3 regions of the Moraxella sp. K1664 genome follow, and region 1 is predicted to be linked to each of the others. Evidence: predicted binding sites of a transcription regulator. Region 1 holds the regulator's gene; each other region holds the start of a gene.

Region 1 (4,279 bases):
TTGACCCCAAATCAATGGCACATAAGAGTTCATCATCGATGATACTTGACATAACTGTCCTTTGGCTGTGTGGCTAAGTGGATAAAAAGTGATAAAATTGTCAGATTAATTTTAAAATCAAAAAAAGCTTTTAAAATTTGGTGTTATCAATATCTGCACACCCATTTTTAATACACTTTTAACATATTTTTAAAAAACCCTAAATCATGGTCACGCCCAATTTTAAAATCATCAAACCAATCGCTCTTTGGGAAATAGGATTTTAAAGGTAGAACCTTGACCCAACACCGAATCGATGTGCAGACTTGCCCCATGTTTGTGCAGGACATGCTTGACAATGGCAAGCCCAAGCCCCGTCCCACCCGTGGCACGAGAACGCCCACTATCAACCCGATAAAACCGCTCGGTCAGGCGTGCCAAATGCGTCTCTTCAATGCCAATGCCATTATCAGCAATGCTTAGCAGTCCGCCATCTGACGTCTCTTCCCACAAAATGCTAATCTCGCCCTGCCTGCCTGTCTCGGTGCTGTCCGTGGGCGTGTATTTCATGGCGTTGATGACAAGATTTAAAATGGCACTGTATAAATATTTCTCAATGCCCAGCACATGACGCTCGGTGTCTAGGTGTATGTCTAGCAAATGCCCGAACTCTTTGTTGGTCGCACGGGCGTCATCAAAGACCTGCATGAGCAATCGGGGCATGTCCACCGCCACTTGTTGCTCGCTGTCATCATGTTCTAGTCGTGACAACATGAGCAGGTCATTGACTAAGTTGTTCATCCGCCGTGCTTGCTCGCTCATCAAGGCAAAGCCCCGTTGCCATTTGGGTTCTAGGCTCGGGGCGTTTGAGAATGTCTCAATATAACCCATCAGCACCGTCAAAGGCGTTCGCATTTCGTGCGACACGTTACCCACGAAGTCGGTTCTCATTTGTTCTAGATGATGAATGTAGGTGTGATTGGCGACGGTCAAAAGCACGTGGTTATGGGCGTTATTAATCCTAGCGAGTGTAACCTTATAAATCTCGCCACGGTAAATCTGCCCAAAAAACTCAAAGGCTTGTTTGGTGGATTTGGCGGTATTGGTTGGGTTGGGTTGGTTGGTTGGATTAGCCGATTTGGCAGATTGATAAATGGCATGAAAAATGTCAGGGAATTTTTCCAAAAATTCATGATTTAAAATCAGCGATGACACCTTAGCACCGATAATCGGCTTATCCACATAAGCGGTCAAGATAAACAGTGCCGATGAGTTATGCCACACTATGCGTTCGTGTTCATCTAATATCATCAGCATGTCATCGGATGATTCTAATATCTGATAAAAATCATCGGATAAATCAGGGGCTGTGTCTAACTTTGCATTGACAGCCTTTGCATTGATAGCCGATGACCGACCGACAACATCTGCCGTCGTGTCTGTCTTATCAAGCCCCTTCTTATCAAGCCCTTTATCGTCCAACATGAAACTTGCCTTGCTTTTGTTATATCATTTTGATTTTTAAAATATTTTTATTAATCATTGATTAGAAAACCGATAACCCGTCCCACGCACCGTCTGAATCAGCCCATCCACGCCATGCGGGGCAAGCACTTTACGCAAACGGCGAATATGCACATCAATGGTACGCTCATCAATGTACACATTACCACCCCACACATGGTCTAATATCTGACTGCGACTGTACACTCGCTCAGGGTGGGTCATGAAAAATTTTAACAGCTTATACTCGGTGCTACTGACCGCCACAGGCGACTCAGCGACCGAGACACGCTGACTTTTGTCATCAAGGCACAGCTCGCCCACGCTCAGCACTTTATCAGTTGGCATGCTACGGCGTAACACCGCCTTGACACGGCTAACCAGCTCCTTGGTGCTAAATGGCTTGGTCATATAATCATCCGCCCCAGCGTCCAGCCCCAGTACTTTATTGTCTTCTTCGCCTTTGGCGGTCAGCATGATGATAGGAATGTCATCGGTACTGCTGTCTTTTTTGAGCAAGCGACAAAAATCCACCCCCGATGTGCCTTGGGGCAACATCCAATCCAATATCATCAAATCAGGGCGAGCGTCCACAATCTGACGATGAGCCGTCTTGACATCATACGCCGACACCGTCTCAAAATCCGCCATCTGTAACGTCGTGGCAATCAGCTCGTTAATGGCAGGTTCGTCTTCAACGATTAAAATGGTAGGCATGGGTTATCCTTAATTCACACAACAGCCCATATAGGGCATTGCCAAAAAATAACAATACTATAACAATAACACAAAACATCACAAAAGTGGGTAACTATTTGCAACCACCCTACTCCCCCACAACATCACGCACCACACTCATCTCGCTATGGCGAATGTCCGTACCGCTACTGGTATAGATGACAAGCTCCGCCACGTTACGGGCATGGTCGCCCACCCGCTCCAACGCTCGCAATACCCACAGCGTGTGCATAATCTCGGACGACTTTATCTCATCTTTGTCCTGTAATGCCACCAACAGTTCGCCATACTCGCTATCAACAAGCTCGTCCATCTGCATGACATCAAAGGCAAAACGACTGTCGTGATTATTAAAGGCTTCCAAAGCGTCCAGCGTCATCATACGCACATTGTCGGCAAGGGTGTGGACATTGGCATGAATGGGCGTGTCATATAGGGCAATGCGAGCGATTTTTACTGCTTCATCGCCAATCCGTTCAAGGTCAATCACCGCCTTACTCATGCTCATGATATACCGCAAATCCACCGCCGTGGGCTGACGCATGGCGACAAGTTTGACCACTTTGTCATCAAGCTGTCTTTCATAGTCATTGATTGTCTTGTCTGACTCAATGACCGCCCGTGCCAGCTCTTTGTCGCCATCGGATAGGGCTTTGATGGCTTTACCGACATTACTGATTGCCAAATTGCCCATCGTTAGGAGCAATTCTTTGGCAACGGTTAATTCGTGGTCGTAGGATTTTGAAGTGTGTTTTTCCATTATTTTTTCCAAATTTTAATTAAAAATTATTAAAATTGTCAATTAAACTTCCTAAAAAACCAGTTTTCCGTTCGCCCTTGTATCAACCCAACACCAAACCTAGATTATCTGCTAGAATGTTGTTGGGTTATACAAGCAAAGAGAACACGGGTTCGCCCTTAGTGTCTTAACACTGGTGCTCAGATGGTGTCCTTTGCTTGTCATCTTAACTCTGAATGGTATCTAAGTGCGTTTATTAAAACAGACACTGCATAAACAAGGCAAGAGACAGATGATACACTATATTGGCATAGACATCAGCAAAGCAAAGTTTGATGTTGCATTTATAAACCCAAGCACAAATAAAGTAAAAACCAAGGTTTTTAACAACAACAAAGCAGGCTTTGATTTACTGCTTGCTTGGTTAAAAACCAATGTCAGCAATCATCTTGATGAGCTACACATCATCCTAGAAGCAACAGGGGTTTATCATGAACACCTAAGTGAGTTTCTTGATGATAATAATATCAAGCAAAGCATTGTCAATCCTAACTATGTCCGCAAATTTGCAGACAGTTTGGGGGTAATCCATAAAACTGATAAAAAAGACAGCATTATTTTATCAAGGTATGGTTATAGCCACAAGCCTGAGGTTTGGGTAGCACCTAGCATTGAAGCCAAACAGCTAAAAGCTCTATTGGCTCGCTTAGAAGCACTCAAAGAAGATTTGCAACGAGAGCAAAACCGACAAGAGTTGCTCTTATCACCCAATCTGCCCGATTTGGTTAAAGCATCCATGCAAACAGTCATCAGTGTCCTTCAAGAGGAAATTGCCAAACTCACCAAAGACATTGATGACTTTGTTGACAAACAACCAAGTTTAAAGCAAGACAAAACCTTACTTGAAACCATTGACGGCATTGGTTCTGTTATTGCCAAAGAAGTGGTATGCTTAATACATACCAAACAATTTAAAAAAGCCTCACAGATGGCTTCGTTTTTAGGCTTAATACCCAAACAAAGACAGTCAGGTGTCTTTAAGGGAGCAACCAAACTGTCCAAACAAGGGCAAGTCTCTTTGCGTGCTAAGCTGTATATGTCTGCAATGAGTGCCATTCGTTATAATAGCACCATTAAGGCATTTTATGAACGATTACAACAAAACGGTAAAACCAAAATGCAAGCCTTATGTGCTTGTATGCGTAAATTGGTACATATCTGTTTTGGTGTTATCAAAACCCAAACATCCTTTGAGCAACAAGTATCTTTAAGTTAGTTTGTAAGATACTAGATACCAGATACTTAAAAAACCATTGACTT
Region 2 (4,279 bases), 1.0 Mb from region 1:
AATAAAAATGAATTATCAACATTGTGCGAGCGGTTATTAACGCCCAAAGTCATCACGCAATTTGCTCAATTATTTATCACGCATTTTAATGAATTAACCGATTATCAAAATATCCCTGCCGATAAATTATTAACTTTAATAGAAAGCACCAAAGCCCAAAAAGATAAAACGGTATTATTTGATTTAATTGATACGGTAGAAATCATAAACGACAAAACAATCAATCGTGAATTTTTTCATCACGCCATTAGTCTGTATCAATCGGTAACGATTAACAATATTGATAAAACATTAAAAGGCAAGCAAATTGGCAATGAGCTGACACGGCTAAGATTATTAACATTAAGCGAATTTTTAAAAAAGGCAATTTTATGAAAAAAGTCGCCCTCATCACAGGCGGAGCAAAACGCATTGGCAAGGCAATCGTCCAAGCCTTTCACAGTAACGGCTTTAACGTTATTATCCATTATCATCACAGCCAAACGGACGCTCAATATTTGGCAGATGAATTAAATGCCATTTGTGATAATAGTGCCAAAATCATTCAAGCGGATTTAAATACCATCAATGATAAACATACATTAACGGATTTTAAAAATCATGCCTTAGCTTTATTTGGGCGGATTGATGTTTTGGTGCATAATGCGTCAAGTTTTTATCCCAGTGATATGAATGATGATTTTGCTAAATGGCAAACGGACTGGGACGATTTGTTTTTGACCAATGCCAAAGCTCCGTTATTTTTAAGCCATGCTTTTAAAGATGAGCTTATCACAAATCATGGGGCAATCATTAGCCTACTTGACATTCACGCACGAGATAAGCCCTTTGTCGGTTATCCCATTTATAACATGGCAAAATCGGCACATCTGGGCATGGTGCAGTCCTTGGCATTGGAGCTTGCCCCGAGTGTGCGGGTCAATGGCGTCTCCCCTGGTGTGAACATTTTTCCAGAAGATAATAAAAATAACGAATTAAACGACACCACCAAAGACAAACTTGTGAGTTCCGTTCCCTTACAAAAAATCGGTACGCCTAATGACATCGCCCAAGCGGTGCTGTTTTTGGCAACTGCTCCTTATATCACAGGGCAGATTTTGGCGGTGGACGGTGGGCGAAGCTTGACGTTAAGGGGTGGATAAAAAAAGCGGCTAGCAAATGAAAAACCTAAAACAGCAAAAACCCACCATAAGGCGGGTTTTTGTAAGAGTGTGATACAAATTAGAATTTGTATTCTAGACCTGCACCAATGCCATAGGCGTTAGCTTTATTACCGTCAGCATCTGCTCTTAGGTTTACATTTTCAGAACGTTGGTAAGCACCATACAGATGACCAGTAGTTGCTTGGTTAAAGGCATACTTGCTACCAACAACAGTACGGAAAACCTCAGCATCTTTAAAACCTTCTGCATTATCAACAAAATCTAGCTGACCGTAAGCAGTCCATGGAGTTTGAACCAACTTATGTTCAGCAGACACAGTAAATGCATTTTCTTTCTCAGAACCAGTTTCTAAAACATCTTGATGTAGAGTGCTATATTGAGTATTCTGGTATAAGGCAGCTACAGTAGTAGCAGGACTTAGGTCATAAGCACCACTTACACGAATAGCTTTTGTCTTACCTGATTGGATATAGGTAGCACCCGCACGATATGGAGTATTTTCAGGCTCAAACTGAGCACCCACACCCCATGCATCACGAGCTAGACTATCTTGAGAGTCATTTTCGTCAAGAACATACATGCCTAAGAAATTAACACCATTATAGTTAGGTGATACATAAGCAAAAGCGTTGTTAGCACGTGGGGCATCAAATGATGCCAATACGTTGTCGCCACCAATCACGCCACCTTGGGCAACAGTAGCATAGTCAACCATGCCATCAATCGCTGTTAGGCGACCAGCAAGTAGGGTGCCATATTGCTTGTTAGACAGACCTAGATAGCTATCACGAGCTTCGAAGGTACGAGTATCATCATCAACTTCAACACGGTATTCTAGTTGATAAACAAGGTCAGTATTTGCTGTTAGGGCTTCTGAACCTTTAAAACCAATGCGTGATGCATTAGAGTTTAGTTGGGTGCGAGAGTCTTGTGATGCACTATTACTGTTGCCATCTTGCACATCAAGAGTTAAAAACGCTTTACCGTAAACTTGTGGGGCAGCATTAGCAGCTGTGATAGACAGAGCAGCAACAGCTGACGCTAAAAGTAGTTTTTTCATGGGTTTCTCCACTGACATTTTTAGTGATGGGGCTGCTGTACGCTTGCACCCAGTGTGATAAGCTGTCAATCACTTCACGACTTATCACGGTTTTAAGTTATTGCCAATATGGGTATTTCATCACAGTTTTATGACATACTCATGACAACTTTTACATTTTTTGATAATCATGTATCAAATCCTGCATAAGTTTAACACAATAGACAAAAACGGTCATCAATCCCATACCGTGTGTATAGAATACCAATTTTGTCATATTTTGCAACACTTTTTATCACAAAAATTCACACTTTTTTTATATTTTTTCAAAATATATATATTTATCAATAACTTAAAATGTTTCTGTTTTCCAAAAATTTTGTAAACATTGAGAGTGATTTTTAATTATACTTATAAATTTAACCGACTTCTTTTGGATGACTGTATTTCGTCATCATTTTAGGCGTGAGATAAACATGAGATAAGTATAAAAAATAAACAATTTATACGGCAAAATGACTGAGTAGACCGCCAAACAGATGATGCCAATAAATAATATCAATATTATCAAATCGCTGTTTTTTTGGGTAAAAATCCCCACATCATATTATCGCCAGCTTGATAAAATCATGATAAAATAGCCACTGCTTTTTGATTTATTAAGATGCCATGACCGACATACTGCCCGAAGATGGCCTGCACGCCATCGCAAGCCGTGCCAAAGCCAAAACCGACATTAGCCACATTCATGCGTTTTTGGGGGCAAAAACCAGCGATAAATGGCTTGCCGTCGCCAAAGATAATCTCCCCCTGCTCATGCAAGACCACGCCAACTGCGAGAAAAAGGCGGCAGGGACGGCGATGAATTTGATTTTTCGTTATGAGTTTCACAGGGATTTGCAAGAAAAACTTGCCCAGCTGGTGCGTGAAGAGATGCTTCACTATGAGCAAGTGCTAGAACTCATGAAAGAGCGTGGCATTGCATGGTCGCACCTGCCTGCAGGGCGATACGCCAAGGGACTATTAAAGCACAAACGCACGTGGGAGCCTGCGGGCATGATAGACGTGTTGATTATCGGGGCGTTCATCGAGGCTCGCTCATGTGAACGATTCTCAGCATTGGCGGATGTCATCAATGATGAAAAGCTATCAAAGTATTATAAATACCTGCTTAAATCCGAAAGTCGTCATTATGAAGACTACCTTGCCCTCGCCCAGTCGGTGTCAGATGAACCGATAGATGAGCGAGTGGCGTTTTTCCGAGCGGTGGAAGCCGAGCTGATAGACAGCCCTGATGGGGAGTTACGCTTTCATAGTGGCGTGCCTGACTTTGTTTAAAATTTATCCAAGCACGTCATCATCGCATTTATCAATCATCGGATTTTAAATTTTAGCGTGAATGATGCTTGCAATTTGGGCAGGCAGACGCATATTATGGCTTTATTCTTTGGCTTTTGCCTTAGTTTTAACTTTAATTGATTGATGGTTAAAAGTTAAACATAATTTATTTTACTTCATTCTTAACTTAAATTAAAATAGTAACTTATTGATTTTTCAATAATTATTTTTTGTTTGTAGGGGCGAATTGCAATTCACCCTTAATAAATCCATCACTTATACAAAGTTGAGAATGGGGTTTTATTTTATCATCTTATATTTGGAAGTATTATGGCTACTCATCACAAACTCATCATTCTAGGCTCGGGCCCTGCTGGTTATTCAGCTGCGGTGTACGCTGCCCGTGCTAACTTAAATCCCGTCATCATCACAGGGCTACAAGTGGGCGGACAGCTGACCACCACCACCGAGATTGACAACTGGACGGGCGGAAAAGAAGGTTTGACGGGGGGCGAACTCATGGATAACATGAAAGAGCACGCCGAGCGTTTTGGGACACAGCTCATCTATGACCATATCCACACCACCGACCTACAAAACCGCCCCTTTACTCTAACAGGCGACAACGGCACTTATACCTGTGATGCCCTTATCATCGCCACAGGGGCAACCGCCCAATATCTAGGGCTTGACAGTGAGACGGCATTTATGGGGCGTGGCGTGTCAGCGTGTGCCACCT
Region 3 (4,279 bases), 1.4 Mb from region 1:
GAGATGTGCGAGCGTGCCATGTATGTCCCTGTGTTAAGCAAGCATGCCCCCAAAGAAAGCTCGTCATGCCTAGATGAACAGTATTTGGATGAGTATGATGAGACCATCAGCGAAGATGGCGAAGAGGTCATTGATGATGGCGAAGTGGTCTATGGTGAGGTGGCTGATGAGACCGCAGAAGATGTGGTCTATGGTGATGTGGAAGCGGAAGTGGAAGCAGAAGAGAGTTTTTGATGTATAGCCATTAAAAACCATTTGCAAAATCAAATCAATACTGCTATCATTGATTTATGACAAAATAGTGACAAAACTATAACAAAGCCATGACAAAACTGTAAAATAGGATTGTCGTGGTTTTTGTTCATGCCACATACCAATCATGAAGTGTCCATCATGAAACGCAAAAACTACCTACATCATCTCATGCTTGTCGTCTTTGCCGTGGGGCTTGGTTTGTCCTTTTGGTACAGCTCGGCTTGGCTACATCTGTGCTATGGGCTTGCCTTGTTTTTGTTTGGTATGCAATGTATCGAAGAGGGCTTACACAGCACGGCAGGCGGGACACTTGAACGCTTGATGACAAAAAGCACCGCCACACCCGCCAAGGGTTTTTTGTTTGGGGTGGGTTCGACCTTTATTTTGCAGTCCAGTACGCTTGTATCGCTTTTGACCATCGCCTTTTTGGGGACGGGCATGATTACGCTTGCTGGCGGTATTGCCATCATTTTTGGTACCAACCTTGGGGCAACGACAGGCATTTGGCTACTTGCCTTGGCAGGGCAGAGTGTAAGCTTATCGCCTGTTGCCATTCCCATGCTTGTCTTTGGGATTTTGCTTGGGTTTTTTGGTGGTCAGCCCAAGGCGGTAGGGCGGATATTGGTGGGGGTGGCACTTATTTTTATGGGCATTGATGCCATCAAATCAGGCTTTGGGGCGTTTGGCGGACAGCTTGATTTTGCGTCTTTGAATTTTAGCCCAACCTTAGAAGTGCTGACCTTTGCAGGGATTGGGTTTTTATTGACGTGTGTGTTGCAGTCGTCCCATGCCACGCTGATTTTGACCTTGACCGCCCTTGCCAGTACACAAATCACCATTCCCCAAGCCTTTGCCATTGCGGTTGGTTCAAACTTAGGCTCATCTGCCACAACTGCCATCATGGGCATGATAAGTAGTGAGCGAGCAGGACAACGCCTTGCGTTGGCACACCTGATTTTTAATGGGGTAACGGCTCTTTTGACCTTTGTGCTTTGGATGCCGATGACCACGATAGTGGACACCATTGCCGAGCTTGCCAATTTTCCGCCTTTGATACAGCTTGCCTTATTTCATACGCTCTTTAACGTGTTTGGCATTGCGGTGTTTTGGCGGTGGCAGGGCAATCTTGCCAATGCTTTAACCAAAATCCTGCCCGACAAAGCCAACACCAAACTTCTGCCCGATGGCTCACAGGCAGTCATGCCACGCCATCTTGACCCCAATGCCTTGATGTCGGCAGATATTGCCCTGCGAGCGGTATCCCAAGAGATTCGCCATTTGGCAAGCCTTAGTATGGAAGTGATGTCGCACGCTGTCTTTGTGCCAAGCGATGATATTTACAAAAAAGACGAGTCGCCCACTGCCCCCACACCGCCTTTTGAACCGAATGTGCAGACTTTGTACGAGTGGCAGATTAAGCCTTTATACAGTGAGATTTTGGACTTTGTTAGTAAAATGGACGTGGATGAGACCGACACCCGCCAAGATGAGCTGACTGCCATTCACCTGGTGGCGTTTACACTACTGGGTATGGTTAAAGATGCCAAGCATTTGCAAAAGAATATGGCAAAGTTTTTGGCGGTTGATGTAAAGAATGACAAAAAAGATGGCGACATCAATGACATCGGTCAAGAATACCGCTATCTTAGAGAGCATTTGTTTGTCTCACTACAAGCCCTTGCCAAGGCGGGGGAGATGAAGCTGGGTTCACAAAAATGGGTCATGCACATAGACACGCTCATTCGCCATGCTGATGGGCTTGATGAAATGCGTGGGCAGGTATTTGACCGCCTGCGAGATGGCGTACTTGATGGCGAACAGGCATCATCGCTCATGAATGATATTAGCTATGTCAAACGCATTGAAGATGGTGTGCTAGAACTTCTGATGGGGGCAGGCGAGATGTTTTGTTGTCAGGCACGTTAATGCTGTCAAAAAAGCAAACAATCATAACATTTTGATACATTTTCCCAAAACTTATGAAATGTGTTAAAATTGTCATATAACTGTCATATTTGACTTTTATAATGCAACGATTTTTGGATACAACCATGTTATCCATGACGATTCAGATTAAATAGTAGTGGCGTTGCCCATTTAAGGATTGAATGGGTAGGGCTTTTTTATTGTCATATTCTTTTAATTTAACCAACCCTTGGCGGATTTTATGGTAAATTCAGCAAAGCAGTCCACGCCCATGGCGGCGAATGTCTTTTTTGCCTTATTGATGTTAGGTATTAGTGTCTATTTTGTGATGTGGGGACTTGATTATACCAATCATCAGCAAGTTGTGCTGTTTTTGGTGGCATCATTTTTTGGGATTTTTATGGCGTTTAACATCGGTGGTAACGATGTCGCCAACTCCTTTGGTACGTCAGTCGGAGCAGGGACGCTCAGTGTTACCCAAGCCCTAGCCGTGGCGGCGATTTTTGAAGTCTCTGGGGCGGTCTTGGCAGGGGCTGCCGTGACTGACACGATACGCAGTGGTATCGTGGACATCTCCGATTTGGGGGTGTCGCCCAATCAGTTTATTTATCTTATGCTCTCAGCACTCATCGCGGCGGCGTTTTGGCTACTGTTTGCCACCAAGCGGGGTCTGCCTGTCTCCACCACACATGCCATCATCGGGGGTATCGTGGGGTCGTCTATCGTGCTTGGCGTGAATCTGGGTGGGTCTGAGCTTGCTTTATCCACTGTTAAATGGTCAAAAATCGGCGAGATTGCCATCTCTTGGGTGCTCTCCCCTGTACTAGGCGGGGCGTTGTCCTATGTTATTTATGGGCTGGTTAAAAAGAACATTTTGGCGTACAACGACCACATGGAAATCAAGGTCAAAGAGCTAAAAGCGGAGAAAAAAGCCCTAAAAGCCCGCCAAAAAGAACATTTTGAAAACCTACCAGAAGAGAATAAACTGGACTACACCACCGCCTTACTGCGTGACCAAGAGATTTATAAAGAAGTGGACAGTGCCGATGAGCTAGAAACAGGCTATTATAAAGAGTTGCACGCCATTGAACACAAGCGTGAAAACCTAGACACCCTAAAAGCACTCAAAACATGGGTGCCACTTATCGCTGCTTTGGGTGCGGTCGTGATGACAGCGATGGTGGTGTTTAAGGGGTTAAAAAACACAGGGCTAAACCTATCCACCTTGCATTCTGCCCTTGTCATGGGCATGATTGGGGCGATGGTGTGGCTGACCGCCTTTATCTATACCAAGACCATTCGTGGTAAGCACAAAGAGGATTTGGGGAAAGCGACCTTTATCATGTTTAGCTGGATGCAGGTGTTTACCGCTTGTGCCTTTGCTTTCTCACACGGTTCAAACGACATTGCCAATGCCGTTGGACCTTTTGTGGCGATTATGGACGTTATCCGTGAAAACGCCATTGCCGCCAAAGCCACCGTGCCTGCTCCTGTACTGGTTACCTTTGGTGTGTCGCTTATCGTGGGGCTTTGGTTTATTGGCAAAGAAGTTATCCAAACTGTTGGGACAAATTTGACCGAAATGCACCCAGCGTCAGGATTTTCTGCCGAGCTTGCGGCGGCGGCGGTGGTCATGGGGGCGTCAAGCCTTGGTATTCCTGTATCCAGTACGCATATCCTTGTCGGGGCGGTGCTTGGCATTGGACTTGTCAATAAAAACACCAACTGGAAACTCATGAAACCCATCGGGCTTGCGTGGATCATCACGCTCCCTGCGGCGGGGGCGATTAGTGCGGTGGCGTTTGTGGCATTGTCAGCGATATTTGGCTGATGATAAAATTAAAAAAGAGCGGATTTACCGCTCTTTTTTGTTGGCAAAAATTTAAAGGCTGTTATCCCCAAGGAACTTTAAAATTACCACAAATGCAATGATGTTTGGATATAGCCCCTACAAGCCTGTGACAAATATCAAGTTTGCTAGACATGCGTTGGCAACACGCCTAGAAGTGGTGGATAATGCCTATACAGGGGGCGTGACGGATTTGCCTAGCTTTAAGGATGGTGAGATTTTTCATGCAAAATAGATAAAAGCGTTAAA

Evidence for each region. The regulator PhoB, encoded in region 1, activates phosphate uptake and scavenging genes when phosphate is short. The targets are predictions, from matches to a motif close to TGTCATNAANCTGTCATAA.
Region 2: the regulator PhoB is predicted to act here: its motif matches at 2,341-2,359, upstream of AAHK14_RS07935 (porin).
Region 3: the regulator PhoB is predicted to act here: its motif matches at 2,252-2,270, upstream of AAHK14_RS09495 (inorganic phosphate transporter).

What each region holds. Positions count from the first base shown of each region.
Region 1 is NZ_CP155576.1:528,600-532,878, forward strand. It holds gene AAHK14_RS02840 (Ppx/GppA phosphatase family protein) at 1-52, opposite strand, end outside; gene AAHK14_RS02845 (ATP-binding protein) at 232-1,464, opposite strand; gene phoB (phosphate regulon transcriptional regulator PhoB) at 1,519-2,199, opposite strand; gene phoU (phosphate signaling complex protein PhoU) at 2,309-2,980, opposite strand; gene AAHK14_RS02860 (IS110 family transposase) at 3,207-4,235, shown strand.
Region 2 is NZ_CP155576.1:1,565,548-1,569,826, reverse strand. It holds gene AAHK14_RS07945 (tRNA nucleotidyltransferase) at 1-375, shown strand, start outside; gene AAHK14_RS07940 (pteridine reductase) at 372-1,142, shown strand; gene AAHK14_RS07935 (porin) at 1,222-2,223, opposite strand; gene AAHK14_RS07930 (tRNA-(ms[2]io[6]A)-hydroxylase) at 2,872-3,540, shown strand; gene trxB (thioredoxin-disulfide reductase) at 3,871-4,279, shown strand, end outside.
Region 3 is NZ_CP155576.1:1,901,096-1,905,374, forward strand. It holds gene mrcB (penicillin-binding protein 1B) at 1-234, shown strand, start outside; gene AAHK14_RS09490 (Na/Pi symporter) at 364-2,181, shown strand; gene AAHK14_RS09495 (inorganic phosphate transporter) at 2,423-4,012, shown strand; gene AAHK14_RS09500 (hypothetical protein) at 4,110-4,265, shown strand.